Regions from separate parts of the Ruania suaedae genome, predicted to be linked through region 2. Evidence: riboswitches for the same ligand, from Rfam matches in the RefSeq annotation. Region 2 holds a riboswitch; each other region holds the start of a gene.
The links. Region 2 has a riboswitch for S-adenosylmethionine ahead of LQF12_RS03615 (aminotransferase class V-fold PLP-dependent enzyme). Riboswitches for the same ligand answer to the same signal wherever they lie in the genome.

Region 1 (3,268 bases), 500 kb from region 2:
CCTGCGCCAGCTGCCGGTAGGCGCGCTCGGCGGCCCCGGTGAGCCGCGGCGCGGGAACGGCGCCGTTGTCGCTGACCAGCGCCGGCTCGTCCAGCTGCACCCAGGTGGCGCCCGCGGCGGCGAGCTCGGAGAGCAGCTGCCGGTAGACCTCGACGAGGTCGTCGAGCCGGTCCAGCGGGTCGGTGTCCTCCTCGCCCTTGGCCAGCGCCAGGAAGGTCACCGGCCCGACGAGGACGGGCCGGGTCAGCGTGCCCTGCTCCTTGGCCTCCAGGAACTCGGCCACCGGAGCCGAACCCGGGATGTGACGCAGCGGCGTCTGCGCGCCGATCTCGGGCACGAGGTAGTGGTAGTTGGTGTCGAACCACTTGGTCAGCTCCAGCGGGGCGGTCCCGGCGTCGCCGCGAGCCAGGCGGGAGTAGTCGGCCAGGCCGACCGGCCCCTCGGCGTCGATGCCGAACCGCTCCGGGACGGCACCCACGGCCACGGCCGTGCTGAGCACCTGGTCGTAGTAGCTGAAGTCGGAGGGGATGGCCGCCGCGTGCGGGTCGAGGCCGAGGCCACTCAGGTGCTCGCGGGTGCGGCGGCGCAGGGCGGAGCCCGCCCCGGCGAGGTCGGGCTCGGTGGTGGCACCGGACCAGAAGGACTCCAGCGCGCGCTTGAGCTCGCGGCGCGGGCCGATGCGGGGGTAGCCGAGCACGGTGGTGGCGGGGAAGGGCTGGGCGTCGTGGGTGTGCTGAGTCATCGAGTCCTCCGGTGGATCGGGTGGTCGTCCCCTGCCGGGGTGGGAGTACGAGGGGGCGGTGCAGTGTGAGTGGGAGTCAGTGGACGTCGGCGGGCCGGGTCAGGTGGGCCGCAGGCCGGACTCGCGCAGCAGGTCCAGCACGGCGCGCGAGGAGTTGAACGTGTAGAAGTGGATCCCGGGCGCACCGGTCTCGAGCACCTCGTGCACGAGCCGGACGCTGGCGGCGAGTCCGCGCCGGTACGCCTCCTCCTTGTCCGGCGCACTGTCGAGCTCCTCGAGCAGCGCGGGCGGCACCGGCACGCCGGTGAGCTCGACCATCCGGCGCAGCCGGCGCGGGTCGGTCAGCGGGATCAGGCCCGGCACGATCGGGATGCGCACGCCCGCCGCGCGCGCGGCACGGACGAGCTCGGCGTAGTGGCCGGCGTCGTAGAAGAGCTGGGTGATGGCGAAGTCCGCTCCCGCGGCCTGCTTCTCCAGGAGGGCGGCGACGTCGTCGTCCTCGATGCGGGGCCGCCCTTGGGCGTCGTAGGCGCCGCCGGGATAGGTGGCCACGCTGATGCTGACGGCGTCCCCCTCCTCGCCGAGGTGGTCGCGGGCGGTCTGCCGCAGCAGCGCCACGAGCTCACTGGCACGGGTGAGACCCTCAGGGTGGGGACGCCAGTCCGGTTCGCCGGCCGGCGCATCGCCGCGGAGCGCGAGGAAGTCGCGCACGCCCGCCTGCAGCAGGGTGGCGACGTAGCCGTCGAGATCCTCGGCGCTGGCTCCGACGCAGGTGAGGTGGGCCAGTGGCGTGATGCGGGTCTCGTCCCGGACCCGGCAGATCAGCTCCCGGGAGGTGGCACGCGTGGAGCCGGAGGCGCCATAGGTGATCGAGAAGTAGTCGGGGGCGAGATCGGCCAGTGCACCGATGGTGCGCCCGATCGTCTCCTCGCCTCGCGGCGTGCGGGGCGGGTAGAGCTCGAACGAGATGCACGGCCCCGGCCGGGGGGTGCGGTAGAGGGTGGCGGTGGTCATGGGGGACCCCCGCCGTCGGGTGGGTGGACCTGTGCCTGCATCAGAACTCCATCGGACCTGGCTGTAGCACCCTTCCCCGCGGGAGGCTTCCGTTGAGGGGTTGCTGCGGCGTCGTCGAGCCAGGACTCTCGGCCGCTCTGGATGGTGAGTTTCCGATGCTACCTGTCTCATGTCCTGCCTCCAGCTCGTATCACTGGATGAGACCGGCGGTGGAGCGACGCCGTGCGCGCACCGGGTCGGGGGGCCACACTCGGAAGGAGGGCAGGCCCGCCCGACTGATCACGTAGGAGGCACCCGTGCCGGACCCGATCACCGACCCCGACGCCTTCCCCTGGACTCGCGCCGGCGAGCACGTGCTGGTCGCCCGGCACGGCGCGCTCGGGCGGATCCGGCTGAACCGGCCCGAGACCATCAACGCCCTCACCACGGAAATGGTCACCGCGGTGAGTGACCAGGTGCATGCGTGGGCCGACGACGGGTCGGTCCAGGCGCTCGCCCTGGACGGCGCCGGTGACCGGGGCCTGTGCGCGGGCGGTGATGTGCGCGCGATCCGGGACTGGCTGCTGGCCGGCGACGTCGATCGCGCGGTGCAGTTCTGGGAGGCCGAGTACGCCCTCGACCGGCTGATCGCGCAGGCCCGGATCCCTGTCGCCGCCTTCATGGACGGGGTGGTCATGGGAGGCGGAATCGGGCTTGCCGGGCACGCTTCGCTACGGCTGGTGACCTCTCGCACGACCGTCGCGATGCCGGAGACGGCGATCGGCTTCTTCCCGGACGTGGGTGCGCTGTTCGAGCTCTCCCGGGCTCCGGGTGAGCTGGGCACCTACCTCGCCCTCACCGGGGCGCGAGCCGGCGGGCAGGAAGCGATCGCCGCCGGGCTCGCTGATGAGCTCATCGAGGCCGAGGCCTGGGAACGGCTGTGCGCGCGATGGGCCGGGGGCGCGCCCCTGGAGCCGGTGGAGGGCTTCGAGCCGGCCCGCCGTCCGGGCGGCTCGGTCGGTCACCGCGCGTGGATCGACGACTGCTTCAGCGGCGACGACCCGGTCGCGGTGGCCTCCCGCCTGCGTGATCGCCCGGAGCCGGAGGCACAGGAGGCGGCATCGATGTTGTCCTCGCGCTGCCCGTTCTCGGTGGCGCTCACCCTCGAGGCCATCCGCCGTGCCGCCCGGATGCCGACCGTGGCCGACGTGCTCGACCAGGACCTGCGGTTGGGCACGGGGTTGATGCGGGGCGCCGGGGCCGGTGACTTCATCGAGGGAGTGCGGGCAGTCCTCATCGAACGGGGGCAGGAGCCGCGCTGGCGGCACGCCTCGCTCGAGGAGGTCGACCCGGCCGAGGTGCTCGCGCTGTTCTGAGTGGCGTCAGGACCGCCGCTGGTCCTGCAACGTCCACACCAGCGGCACGCTGGTGGCCGTCGGCCCTTCGCCGAAGCTGGCGAAGCCGTCCAGATGGGTGTTGATGAACTCCTGCCAGCGCGCGTTCGGCTCACTGTGCTCCAGCTCGCGCATGGCC
Region 2 (3,268 bases):
TAGGTCGGCGATCGCCGGGCTGTCATGTCACTGTCCGCGCCCGCCCACGGATCGGACAGTAGGCTGCGTGGTAGGTGCAACACGGTCGGCCGTCAGGACACGATCGTGATGAACCCGGAAAGTGGGGGCAAGATGCGCGACCGCAAGCGTCTCGGAGCCACGATGGCGATCCTGACGACCGCTGGTCTGACCGCGTGCGGGGCGATCCAACCCGAGACACCGGGCGCACCACCTCCCGACGACAGCATCGTCGCCTGCGAGGACGTCACACCGCTGCGCGCTCCCGATGAGAACTACCGGGACGATCCGGTGTACGTGGGCAACGACCAGCCCGTGGAGGAGGTCCGTGCGTGGGCGCAGGACCTGCCGGGCTATGCCGGGATCTGGATCGACCGCGAGCACAACGGCTGGGTGTCGGTGGCGTTCACCCAGGATGTCGCCGAGCGCCGCACCGAGGTCGCCGATGAGTTCAGCGACGAGGGGGTGGCGGTGGTCGAGGCCCTGCACACCGAGGAGCAGCTGGCCGACCTCGCCGAGCGGGTGCGCACCGAGGGACCCGAGGGCGCGGTGAGCAGTCTCGCACCGGAACCTCAGCTGGGCGTGGTCGCCGTCGAACTCAGCGTCCTGTCGGAGGAGAACCTGCAGGCGATGGAGGAGTTCGTCGACGAACCGCTGTGCGTCTCGGGGCCGGAGCCCGAGGAGGTGGTCGAGCCCGGTGAGCAGCCCACCGAGGGGGAGCAGTGGCGGCTGCTCGGAGAGGAGCAGACCGGGGAGGTCTATCGCACCGGGGTGGCCACGACCGAGTCGCAGTACGCCGACCTGTGGGAGCAAGCCGGGATGAGCGGCGAGGTGCCGGCGTTGGACCTGGAGAGCGAGATCGCCGTCTGGTTCGGTGCCGTGTACGGCTCCAGCTGCCCGATCCGGCTCGACGACGTGGTGGCGACCGGCCGGGTGCTGCACGCCGAGATCGTCGTGCCCGGCTCACCGGGAGCCTGCACCGAGGACGCGAACCCGCACGCCTTCGTCGTGGCCGTCCAGCGTGAGGCCCTTCCCGAGGGCCCGTTCCACGTCCAGCTCAGCGCCGAGGACCCGCCCGCCGGGGTGCCGGAGGAGCGCACCGTCGTCTCGGCCGACCTGTCCACGCCGGGCAGCACCGCCACGGCGGATCAGATCGGCACCGACCCCGACCTGATCGATGCCGCGGACGAGCAGGCGCCGGCGCGCAGCGGCGACACGATCGAACCGGGCCGCGTCTGGCCCTACCGGCTGGTGGTGAACGAGGCGTGCGACATCCGGCGCCTCGGCCGCCTCAACGACGTCGACTGGGTCACCGACGATCCCACCCTGCCCGCGGCGTGGGCGCCGTTGGTCACCGGCGGCGAGGTCGAGGTGGAGGTGATCCTGACGGAGCGGACCGAGGCCGCCGGGCCCACGCTCGAGGCCAGTGCCGAGGGCACCACGGTCGAGTACCGGCCAATGCGTTCGGACGATCCCGCCACCTGCTGAGGACTCACCACGTGAGACAGCAACGCCGCCGGATGGACGAGCACCCCGGTGGACGTGGCACTCTAGGAGCCAAGGTCATGAGCGCCAGCGCGAAGCCCCGGCTCGCTGGCCGGCAACCCTCCAACCGCGGTGGGGTGCCCCGGGTGACGACCTGGCCGGCGTCGAGGTGGCGCCCGGCAAGCGCGGGCCCTCAGGGTCCGACGGACCTTGGAGGATCACATGTCGCAGCAGTCCCTGCTCCCCCTCGTCGGCGCCGACACGGCCGTGCCGCTCACCGTCCCCCGCGAGGGTGAGTGGACGATCGGCTACGCCAACCTCGACTACGCCGCGAGCGCACCCGCGCTCACAGCCGTGGCCGACGCCGTCTCTCGCGCGCTGCCGCTCTACGCGAGCGTGCACCGCGGCGCCGGCTACCTCTCGCAGGTCTCGACGGCGCTCTACGAGCAGGCACGCGCCGCCGTCGGGCGCTTCGTGGGAGCCCGTGAGGGCGACGTCGCGGTGATCACCCGCAACACCACCGACTCGTTGAACCTGCTCGGCGGATGCGTGCCGGGGCGGGTGCTGGTGCTCGACATCGAGCATCATGCCAATCTGCTCCCGTGGCAGCGCCACGGCGCCGACGTGCTCGCCGCGCGCGCCACCGTCGCCGAGACCGTGACGGCCCTGCGCGAGGCCCTGGCCGAGGGGCAGTACGCCCTGGTCGCGATCACCGGTGCCTCGAACGTGACCGGTGAGTCGCTGCCGGTGACCGAGGTGGTCACCGCAGCGCACGAGGCGGGAGCCCGGGTGGTGGTCGACGCCGCCCAGCTGGCGCCGCATCGCCTCTTCTCGCTGCAGGCCACCGGCGCCGACTACGTGGCCATCTCCGGCCACAAGCTCTACGCCCCCTACGGTGCGGGTGCGCTGGTCGGGCGCCGAGACTGGCTGGACGCCGGCACCCCGTACCTCGCCGGGGGCGGAGCGGTGACGAACGTGGCCCTCGAGGAGACGGTCTGGGAGCCGGCCCCGCAGCGACACGAGGCCGGGAGCCCGAACGTGATCGGCGCGATCGCGCTCGGCGTGGCCTGCACCCAGCTCGAGGCGGTGGCCGAGCGCCTCGCCGAGCACGACTCCCGGCTGCGGGCGCGGCTGGTGGCCGGACTCGAGGCGCTCGAGGGCGTGCAGGTGCTGCGGCTGTGGCCCGACTCGGCCGAACCCACCGCCGTCGTCTCCTTCAGCGTGCCCGGCCACGACGCCGGGCTGGTCGCCGCGTACCTCTCGGCCGAGCACGGGATCGGGGTGCGGGACGGGCGGTTCTGCGCCCACCCGCTGCTCGCGGCCCGGGGGCTGGAGGCGGGACTCCGAGCCAGCATCGGCCTCGGCACCACCGACGAGCACGTGGACCGGCTGATCGCCGGGATCGAGAGCTACCTCACCACCGGTCCGCAGGCCTCCTACGAGGTGGTGGGCGGGCGGTGGCAGCCCCGCGACGACCAGCGCGAGCTGCCCGCGGCCCTCGGCCTGCTGCAGGACCTGCACGCCGAGGCGGACGCGCCGTCGGTGCTCGCGACCGCCGCAGCCGGTGCCGGGTGCGGACCGGCCCCGAGCACCGCGCCGACGGTCGCGCAGGTGCTCGCCGGCGCCCACTGACCCCACCGGCGCCGCTCGAGGGCCAGGCACACTAGCCTCGCTGCATGGTGACCGACATCCTGGGTGAGCCCTGGCAGCAGCAGACCCTGCCGCTGCGACCCGACGCCGGAGGCGAGGCCGTCGCGACCCTGGT
Region 3 (3,268 bases), 1.5 Mb from region 2:
GGTGGAGGAGATCCGGCACGGCCGCTGGCTGACCGCCGGGGAGCTGGGCACGAGAGGCACGACCAGCACTGTGACGGTGGCGGAGGTACGGCAGGCGGCGGGGCCAGGGCGCTACGTGAGCCTGATGGAGATCGAGGGCCGGCTGATCGCCCTCACCCTCGGTGACCGCGAGGACATCCTCGATCTCGGTGCCTGGGGCGAGATGGATCGCCTTCTCGGCGGTCTCGGTGCGGACCTGACGATGGCGGCCCAGCTGCGCGCACCGGTGGTCCGTGCTGCGCTCCGGGAGCGGATCGAAGGCCTGGACCGGCTCCTCGCTCCGGCGTTGCACGGCGCCGGCGCGCTGACGATCACCGCACCGGCGGTGATGGCCCGGATGCCGTGGGGGCAGCTGCCGAGCACCGCCGGTGTGCCGGTGACCGTGCCGACCTCGGCGAGCGCGTGGCTGCGCCAGGCCGCGCCCCGGCCGATCCACGGTGTCGGGGTGGTCGTCGGGCCCGGGACCCGCACCGGGAGCGCGGAGGCGGACCTGGTGCGCCGGCGATGGCACACCCGCCCCGTGCGGGAGGGGGAGGACTGCCACGACGCCGAGATCCTCGCCGCCGACGTGGACCTGCTGCACGTGAGCGCCCACGGTCAGGACCGGGAGGCGCACCCGCTCTTCGCCTCCCTCACCCTGACCGATGGCGACCTGTTCGGTCACGATGTCGAGCTCTACCCGCGGGTGCCCCCGGTGGTCGTGCTCTCGGCCTGCGGCGCCGCCGGGGGTTCGCTCGGGATGGCCCGGGCCTGGCTGCACGCGGGCGCCCGGACGGTGGTGGCGGCGCCGGCGGACATCTGCGAGGACGCCGCGCTGGAACGGTTCGGCGCCCTGCACGCGGCGCTCGCAGTCGGGCGGACGCCCGCCGCGGCGGCCGCGCTCGCGTTCGGCACGGACGCCCTCGACTGTGCGGTCCAGTGCTACGGAGCCGGCTGAGCGCGGCGCACCGATCGTGATTGGTTGACACGTCATCCAATTCGCTCGTACAGTGCAGACCAAGGTCTTGAGTGTCAGCACACGTGGACGCAGTGCCACGGCCCCGGCCGGCTGACCGGCAACCCTCCACTTGCGGTGGGGTGCCCCGGGTGACGACCTGGCCCTGGCCACCTGGTGCAGGGCAAGCGCAACACCGCGAGCGCGGTGGACGAGAGAAGGACACAGCAACAGATGATCCAGGACCGGACCCCAGTGTTCACACGGCCCGCACGGCCCGCACTGCGCTTCGCCGCCTGCATGATGTGTCGCTGTTCCATGTCGGCCTGAGCCGAACCTCGACCGGTCCCTCGGGCGCCTGGCCCCTTCGGAACCACCCTCGGTTCGCGGCTGCACACCTGCCGGTGGCGTGACAACGCCGGCGTGCACCGGCGATCGAGCTCCCCGCTCTCGCAGAACAAGGACACTCTCATGCCTGCTACGGCCACCCTGCCCACCTCGCTGATCTCCCTCGACCTGTCCGGCGCCGGCGCACCCCGTGAGTGGCGCCGTGCCGAGGACTCCGACGCCGAGTCCTTCATCATGGGCCGCCTCGCCGGCCTGGCCTCGCTGGCCGACAAGGGCGGCGTCGACCTGCTCACCCTGGACGAGACCTTCCACCACGCCGGTGTGCGCCGCCGCGACGACTGGCTCGACGGTGCCGTGGCCGCCTCCCGGCTGTCCCGCCACACCTCCCGCGCGACCCTGGTCGCCACCGTCCCGCTCGGCAGCCACCGACCCGAGCACGTCGCCGGCGCCGTGGCCAGCGTGCACCGCGCCTCCGCCGGCCGGGCCGGCTGGCAGCTCGAGGTGGCCGCCTCCGGCGCCCGGAGCCTGCGGGCCGTCGAGTCCGTCATCACCGGATGGCCGACGGCGCAGCGGGGGTCCGCCGTGGCGGCCCGCCCGCAGGTGGTCGTCCCCGTGCGCACCTCGGTCGACGGCGAGCTCGCCGCCGCCCGTGCCGACGTCGCCCGCCTGAGCGTGGCCACGCTGGAGGAGGCCCGTGCAGCACGTACCGCCATCCGGGAGGCGGCGGTGGAGTGGGGCCGCGACGCCGATGACGTGCAGGTACTGGTGGATGTGCACACCCTGATCTCGGCGGATGCGCCCAGCGCGCGCGCCCGCTGGGACCTCCTCACCTCGCTCGAGGAGCAGCCGCGCCCGGTGCCGCTGCGCTCGATCGGGACCGCCACCGACCTGGCCGACCTGTGGGCGCAGTGGGTCCACGCCGGTGCGGCCGACGGGTTCACCGTCATCCCCGCCTCGGTGCCCACCGACGTCGTCGCCCTGGTGCAGGACGTGGTGCCGCTGCTGCAGGCACGCGGACTGCGGGGCCCGCGCGCGGCGGCGGTGGAGACCGCTGCCGCCGGACGCCGCCGCGTGAGCGCCGCGCGCGCTCGGGTCACCGCCTGACCCGGCCCGTCTGACCCGGCTCGTCTGACCGGGTCGACACGGATGCGCCGGTCTGCGGCGCGATGGTGCTGCAGACCGGCGCATCCGTGTCGGCTGCGTCACCAGCGCTGGCGACCCGGCGTGTCGCGGAGGTAAACTCGCGACTGCGATCAGGGCTTCTGCGCACCAGCGGTGGGGTGGTGCGCGCGTCCGCGCACCCTGGAGCCGTGAATGTCCCCCCTGCGTTCCTACCGGAACCTCTTCTCGCTGACCGGCGTGGTCTACATCCTCGTGGCATTCCTCGCCCGGCTGCCGGTGGCGATGTCCCAGATCGGCGCGCTGCTGCTGGTCTCGGCCGCCACCGGCTCCTACGGCGCCGGCGGCGCGGCCGCGGGCGCGACCGCGGTGGTCAACGCCGTCGCCTCCCCGGTCGCGGGGGCGCTGACCGACCGGATCGGGCAGCGGCCGGTCCTGCTGGTGCAGTCGCTGGTCGGGACCGCCGGGCTGGTCTGGCTCGTGCTGGCCGCCTCCTCCTACACCTCCGGCGACCCCTGGTGGCCGCTGGTGCTCATCGCCGGGGCGAGCGGGGCATTCCTGCCGCAGGTGGGCACCCTGGCCCGGGTGCGCTGGCGCCCGATCGCGCGCCGGTCCGGCCGGTCCGAGCAACCGCTGGTCGATGCCGCGTTCTCCTACGAGGGGGCGGCCGACGAGGCGAGCTTCGTGCTCGGCCCGGCGGTGGTCGGCCTGGTGGCGGCGATGCTCAACCCGTCGGCCGCTCTGATCGCCGCCGGTGTGCTGCTGGGACTGTTCGGCACCTGGTTCGCCGTGCACCCCACGGCCGCCGTTGTGCCCCGGCGCGATGCC

Region 1: it holds a riboswitch for S-adenosylmethionine, as region 2 does, so the genes downstream of both, LQF12_RS01265 (methylenetetrahydrofolate reductase) here and LQF12_RS03615 (aminotransferase class V-fold PLP-dependent enzyme) in region 2, are expected to answer to the same signal.
Region 3: it holds a riboswitch for S-adenosylmethionine, as region 2 does, so the genes downstream of both, LQF12_RS10530 (LLM class oxidoreductase) here and LQF12_RS03615 (aminotransferase class V-fold PLP-dependent enzyme) in region 2, are expected to answer to the same signal.

Annotation. Positions count from the first base shown of each region.
Region 1 covers NZ_CP088018.1:290,781-294,048, reverse strand. Annotated here, with positions in the region: gene metE (5-methyltetrahydropteroyltriglutamate--homocysteine S-methyltransferase) at 1-742, opposite strand, end outside; gene LQF12_RS01265 (methylenetetrahydrofolate reductase) at 842-1,756, opposite strand; SAM riboswitch class I at 1,802-1,904, opposite strand; gene LQF12_RS01260 (enoyl-CoA hydratase/isomerase family protein) at 2,053-3,111, shown strand; gene LQF12_RS01255 (L-rhamnose mutarotase) at 3,118-3,268, opposite strand, start outside.
Region 2 covers NZ_CP088018.1:793,180-796,447, reverse strand. Annotated here, with positions in the region: gene LQF12_RS03620 (hypothetical protein) at 106-1,506, shown strand; SAM riboswitch class IV at 1,580-1,695, shown strand; gene LQF12_RS03615 (aminotransferase class V-fold PLP-dependent enzyme) at 1,726-3,135, shown strand; gene LQF12_RS03610 (alpha/beta hydrolase) at 3,180-3,268, shown strand, end outside.
Region 3 covers NZ_CP088018.1:2,293,864-2,297,131, reverse strand. Annotated here, with positions in the region: gene LQF12_RS10535 (CHAT domain-containing protein) at 1-976, shown strand, start outside; SAM riboswitch class IV at 1,040-1,170, shown strand; gene LQF12_RS10530 (LLM class oxidoreductase) at 1,445-2,425, shown strand; gene LQF12_RS10525 (MFS transporter) at 2,636-3,268, shown strand, end outside.